Regions from separate parts of the Megamonas funiformis genome, predicted to be linked through region 2. Evidence: a T-box and tRNA genes for the amino acid it is inferred to sense, from the RefSeq annotation. Region 2 holds a T-box; the other holds one or more tRNA genes.
The links. A T-box is a leader RNA that pairs with one kind of tRNA and senses whether it is charged. The one in region 2 lies ahead of pheS (phenylalanine--tRNA ligase subunit alpha), so its partner is inferred to be a tRNA-Phe.

Region 1 (3,420 bases), 170 kb from region 2:
AATATTTTAGGTAACTTCACGCAAAAAACTATCTTTCATGATGTAGAAATAAAAAAATCTGAACTTCTAAACGAAAAAAATCAGCTTGATAAGCAATTAATCCAGTTAAATAAATTAAGTCAAAAACAAATAAACTTAAATGCACAATTAGAAAAAAATCTATTATTGCAAAAAAATTTAGAGCAAAAACTTCTAACATTAAATACTTCTATCGTTAAAGAAAATACAGATATTGAAATCTTAACAACTGAAATCAATACCTTAACTAAAGCTCTTTTATTCACTGATGAAAATGAAGCTAGAAAGCAACTTCAAAAATATAAACAAACACAAAATTATTTACAACAAAATCTCGCTACTACTCAAACTGAATTTGATAGATTAAATCAATCACTTGTAGAAATCAAAGCAAAAATCGCCTCACTACAAACACAACTCACACCTCAAAATTATGATTTAAACGAATTAGAAAAAATTCAACAAGAGTATTTATCAGCAAAAGAAAATTTAATGCCTCAAATACAAAAACTGCATACTAGAATTACTACTAATCACCAAATTCAACAAAAATTAATGAAAAAAATCGAACTATTAGATACTAAACAATCCCTTTATAGCAATATACAAGCACTCTACACTACAGCTACAGGTTCAGTTGCCGGCAAAGAACGCATTATGCTTGAAACTTATGTACAAATGCACTATTTCGATCGAATTTTAATACGAGCTAATACTCGTTTAATGATGATGACACAAGGTCAATATGAATTAGTGCGTTGTAAATCAAGTGAACAACTTCGCTCGCAAACTGGTTTAGAATTAGATGTAATCGATCACTATAACGGCACGACTCGCAGTGTAAAAACTCTATCTGGTGGCGAGTCCTTCAAAGCTTCCTTATCTTTAGCTCTCGGTTTATCTGATGAAATCCAATCTTTTGCCGGTGGCATTCATTTAGATACTATGTTTATTGATGAAGGTTTTGGCTCTTTAGATAGTGAATCACTTGCTCAAGCAATCAAAGTTCTTTCTCAATTATCTCAAGGAAATAAATTAATCGGTATCATCTCTCACGTAGATGAATTAAAAGAAAAAATTGATAAACAAATTCAAATCACCAAAAATCATGAAAAAGGTAGCACGGCTAAAATCCTTATTTAACAAGGGTTTTAGCCCCTTTTTTTACAAAGCAAAAAAAACTTTAATTTTTTTCAAAAAAAGTGTTGACATTTGTTTCAAAGTTCTATATAATAATCTACGTTGTCAAGCGACAACAACGCAATACGGTTCACTAGCTCAGTTGGCAGAGCACCTGACTTTTAATCAGGGTGTCCCGAGTTCGAATCTCGGGTGAGCCACCATTACAATGGCGCGTTGGTCAAGTGGTTAAGACACCGCCCTTTCACGGCGGCTTCATGGGTTCGAATCCCATACGCGTCACCATATTTGGGCGATTAGCTCAGCTGGGAGAGCGCTTGCCTTACAAGCAAGATGTCAGCAGTTCGATCCTGTTATCGCCCACCACTACGGCCCGGTAGTTTAGTTGGTTAGAATGCCGCCCTGTCACGGCGGAGGTCAGGGGTTCAAGTCCCCTTCGGGTCGCCATTTTTATTTGCCTCGGTAGCTCAGTCGGTAGAGCAGGGGACTGAAAATCCCCGTGTCAGTGGTTCGATTCCGCTCTGAGGCACCATTTTTTTATTTGGGCGGTTAGCTCAGCTGGGAGAGCGCTTGCCTTACAAGCAAGATGTCAGCAGTTCGATCCTGTTACCGCCCACCATAATGAAATATCTACACTACCCTCTCTCATTAAAGGGTAGTTTTTTTATACCCAAATTTAAGTATTTATGATAAACTTTCTATATAAAATTATTTTTACCAAAATTTGATAAAGGAGTCTGCTATATGATTAAATGGATTATCTCCGATATGGACGGTACTTTACTTGTTGAACCTAATAAATTACCTGATGATTTTGATGAAATTATGGATTTATTAAAACAACATAATATTATGTTTTCACCTGCTAGCGGACGCCAATATCAAGCACTCGTTTCCCAATTTCCTAAATATAAAGATGATTTACTTTTTATTTCTGAAAATGGAACTTATGTCTGCCAACATGATAAAGAAATTTTCTCTGCTACATTACCAGATACTGCTGTACAAAAAATTATTGATGAAACTGCAAAATTGCCAAAAGTAGAAATTGTATTAAGCGGTAAAAAAGGTGGCTATATCATCTCTCAAAATAAAGAATTTCATGATGAATTAAATCTTTATTACACTCAATATAAAATTCTTCATGATTTTTCTGAAGTTGATGATGAAATTATTAAAATTTCTCTTTGTGATTGTTTTAATCGCGATTCTTTAAATAATGTCTATAAAAAATTCTTACCTTTAGCTGATGAAATGCAAGTAGTTTTAAGCAGTGATATCTGGGTGGATATCATTCCTTTAGGCATCAACAAAGGTGTAGCTATCCAAAAATTACAGAAAAAATTAAATATAAAACCAGAAGAATGTGTCGCTTTTGGCGATTATTTAAATGACTATGAAATGATGCAATCTGTATATTATAGTTATGCTATGGAAAATGCCATTCCTGAATTAAAGAAAGTAGCTCGCTATATAGCACCACCAAATTATAAAAATGGTGTAGTTAAAACAATTCGTCAATTACTTGCTCAACAAGAAAGCAATCATTGATTAAATATCAAATAGAAAGAAGCTAATATTATGAAATTAGATTATCATATGCATTTTGAATATGGCTCTTATGATGAAAATTGGGTCAAAGGATTTTTTGATAGTGCTAAAAATCATGGATTGACAGAAATCGGCATCTCTGAACATAGCCATACTTTTCCTGAATTCAAAGATTTATATTATCAAGATTTAATTTTAGATGATAGCTTTGTAGGTAAATTCCAACAGCAATGGTTAAAGAAAAATAAATTCAAATACACTTTAGATGATTATTTTAACTTTATGGCTAAATTGCGAAAATTAGGCTACAAGGTTAAAACAGGAATTGAAGTATGCAATTTCCAAGACCAAGAAAAAGTAAAAAGTATTTTAGCACCATATGATTTTGATTATATCATTGGCTCTATCCATTTTCTTCATGGTTGGGCTTATGATTCTTCAGAAATAAAAGATGAATGGAATAATCATACTTTAGAAGAAATCTATGATTGGTATGCACAAGAAGTTGAAAAACTCTGTGCTAGTAAAATTTATGATGTTTTAGGTCATCCATTTAATATTCGTTTATTTAAAAATATACCAGATTTTGATGTTACACCTTATTTAGTCCGTGTAGCCAAAGCTGTTAAAGAAGCTAATATGGCTATCGATATCAATACTGGTACTTTATATCGCTATCCTATAGCTGAAATTTCACCATATCCTGATTTT
Region 2 (3,420 bases):
TTTGCGAGAAGTATCATCAAGAGTATGAAGTTCTTCACCTTCAATAGCACGACGAGCAATTAATTTTTTGCCTGTGATTTTATCATAATCATAAGCATGCATAGGATGACCAAGTTCAATCATAACGAAGTTTGTAACGTCAACTACATTATTGATGGAACGAATGCCAGCACCTTCAAGACGTTGTTGCATCCATTCAGGAGATGGGCCAATTTTTACATTTTTAAGCATACGTGTAGAGAAACGAGAGCATAAATCAGGGTCTGCGATTTCTACAGAGAAGATATCGTTTAATTTAGTGTTATCATCTTCATTAACTTTGATTTCAGGGAAATGTGGTTTGTTGCCAGTGATAGCAGCAATTTCACGAACAAGACCGAAAACACTGAAGCAGTCTGCACGGTTAGCTGTAAGTTCAAATTCTAATACAACATCATTTAAACCTAATACATCTTTAGCAGGAATACCTACAGGAGTATCACTAGGTAAAATGAAGATACCAGTTTTTTGTTCTTCAGGTAATTTTTCAAGGTCAAGTTTTAATTCTTGAGCGGAGCAAAGCATACCATTAGAAGCTACACCACGAAGTTTACCTTTGGAGATTTTCATGCCGTTTGGTAAATGAGCACCTACCATAGCTACAGGAACAACTTGTCCTTCTGCTACGTTTTGAGCACCTGTTACAATGATGATATTTTCAGCAAGACCAACATTCATAGTACAGATTTGTAAGTGGTCAGAATTTTGATGTGGTTCAAGTTTTTCGATGCGACCAGTTACAACTTTTTCTAAACCTTCGCCAGGGTCTACAACATTTTCTACAGGAATACCAGCCATTGTGAGTTTATCAGCAAGCTGTTCTGGAGTTTCAGTAAAATCTATATAATCTTTAAGCCATTTAATAGAAACTTGCATTAAATATAATCCTCCTTAATATTAGAACTGACGTAAGAAACGTACATCATTATCATAGAATAAACGTAAATCATCAATGCCATAAGCGAGCATAGCAATACGTTCAACACCCATACCGAAAGCAAAACCGCTAACTTGTTTAGGGTCATAACCACTCATTTCAAGTACATAAGGATGAACCATACCTGCACCTAAGATTTCAAGCCAGCCAGTGCCTTTACATACACGGCAACCTTTACCTTTACACATAACGCAAGAGATATCTACTTCAGCACTTGGTTCAGTGAATGGAAAGAAGCTTGGACGGAAGCGAACTTTTACATCTTCACCGAAGATTTGTTGTAAGAAAGTAACAAGTGTGCCTTTGAGGTCAGCAAAGCTGATGTTTTTATCAATGCAAAGACCTTCAACTTGAGTAAACATTGGGGAATGTGTAGCATCATAATCATCACGACGATATACATGACCTGGAGCAATGATGCGAATTGGGCTATTTGGCTCATGAGCTTGCATTGTACGAGCCTGTACAGGAGAAGTCTGACTTCTAAGTAAGATATCTTCTGTGATATAGAAAGAGTCTTGCATATCACGAGCTGGGTGATCTTTTGGAAGATTTAAAGCTTCAAAGTTGAAATAATCAGATTCAATTTGAGGACCTTCAGCGATAGAATAGCCCATGCTAGTGAAGATATTTTTTATATTATTTAAGGTAACAGTTAAAGGATGAAGATGTCCTAAACTTTGACGACGACCAGGAAGCGTAACATCAATTTTTTCTGTAGCTAAACGATTTGCAAGTTCAGCTGCTTTTAATTCTTCTTGTTTAGCTGCGATTGCAGTTTCTAATTCTTTACGAGTTGTATTTACCATTTGACCAACTACAGGACGTTGTTCAGGGCTTAATTTACCCATACCACGTAAAATGCTAGTCAAAGAGCCTTTTTTACCAAGATATTTTACACGCACATCATTTAGTGCATTGAGATTAGAAGCACTATTAATATCATTAATCGCTTCTTGTTGTAAACTTTTGAGTTCTTGTTCCATGATTTCACTCCTACAAAATTTTAACAAAAAATAAAAGCTCTCACCCCATGAAGGGGCGAAAGCTTGTTTCGCGGTACCACCCTAATTGATACTTAAAAGCATTAACGCGGCCAGACGCTATGACTACTTATTTTCACCATAGAAGCTCCAAAGTGAACTTCAATTAAATTTTCTTTTATTGTTCTCAGCCTAGACAATATTTTCTGTAAAAGAAATCTTAATTTACTCTCTTTATCATCGCTTAGTTATATTACAATTTTACAGTGAAAAGTATATCATAAAAATTTATTAAAAACAAGATTGAGCAAATATTGAAGATTTTTATAAAAAAATAATTTTAATTTATGTTATTTTTGTGTATTTTAGAGGCGATTTTGCGAATTATGGCATTTATAAAAAACAAATTATAGATATAAAATACAATAAAGTATATGAAAACTAGCATTATTGTAAAAATCTCTAAAAAATAGAATGGATTTTGAAACGGAAAAATAATAGCGATAAAATATAGTCAAAGATAAAACGTTAGAAAAATAAGAATATTTATAAATTATAAAAGAGGTGCGGGAATTATGTTTAATGAAGGTAAAATCGTTATTATTGGTGCTAGTAATGTTGGTACAGCAGTATTGAATAAAATTGTAGATTTCGGTTTAGCATCAGAAGTTGTATTAATTGATATTAACGAGAAAAAATGCATGGGTGAGTCTTTGGATACAAGTCATGCTACAGCTTGCATTAGCAGTCATAATATCTATATTCATGAAGGCGATTATGAAGATTGCAAAGATGCTAGTATGATTATCATCACAGCTGGTCCAAGTATAAAACCAGGAGAAACACCTGATAGATTAATTTTAACTAAGACAAATTGTAAAATCATGGATAGTGTAATGTCGCAAATCGTTCGTTATACAAAAGATGCAATTATTTTAGTAGTAACTAATCCTTTAGATGTAGCTACTTATTATGTATCTGCTAATTTTGATTATCCAAGAGAAAAGATAATTGGTACAGGCACTTTATTAGAAACTTTCCGTTTACGTAGAATTTTGGCTGATTATTATCATTTAGACCCAAAACTTGTACATGGCTATGTATTAGGTGAACATGGCAATTCTGGTTTTGTGGCATGGAGCACAGTGGACATTGCAAGTTTAGGCTTAGGCAATATGGATGAATTTTTTAATCGTGATTATAAATTAAATAAAGGTATGATTGAACAAAAAATCATGCAAGTCGTATATGATGTAATTAATTTAAAAGGTTGTACAAATACAGGTATTGCTATGGTAGCTTGTCGTTTTATTAAAGCTATAAAATATAATGAATATACAATTTTACCAATGTCATCTATTTTAACTGGTGAATATGGCATTCATGATGTGGCTTTGAGCTTGCCTTGTATGCTTAATAACACAGGAATTATCAAGAAATTTACACCAAAATTGACTGATG

Region 1: it encodes a tRNA-Phe, which carries the amino acid that the T-box ahead of pheS (phenylalanine--tRNA ligase subunit alpha) is inferred to sense. The anticodon was not compared.

The regions. Positions count from the first base shown of each region.
Region 1 covers NZ_CP048627.1:165,518-168,937, reverse strand. Annotated here, with positions in the region: gene GXM21_RS00755 (AAA family ATPase) at 1-1,161, shown strand, start outside; tRNA gene GXM21_RS00750 (tRNA-Lys) at 1,286-1,361, shown strand; tRNA gene GXM21_RS00745 (tRNA-Glu) at 1,369-1,443, shown strand; tRNA gene GXM21_RS00740 (tRNA-Val) at 1,449-1,524, shown strand; tRNA gene GXM21_RS00735 (tRNA-Asp) at 1,529-1,605, shown strand; tRNA gene GXM21_RS00730 (tRNA-Phe) at 1,615-1,690, shown strand; tRNA gene GXM21_RS00725 (tRNA-Val) at 1,702-1,777, shown strand; gene GXM21_RS00720 (HAD family hydrolase) at 1,903-2,709, shown strand; gene GXM21_RS00715 (PHP domain-containing protein) at 2,740-3,420, shown strand, end outside.
Region 2 covers NZ_CP048627.1:334,140-337,559, forward strand. Annotated here, with positions in the region: gene pheT (phenylalanine--tRNA ligase subunit beta) at 1-915, opposite strand, end outside; gene pheS (phenylalanine--tRNA ligase subunit alpha) at 937-1,962, opposite strand; T-box leader at 2,011-2,209, opposite strand; gene GXM21_RS01580 (L-lactate dehydrogenase) at 2,535-3,420, shown strand, end outside.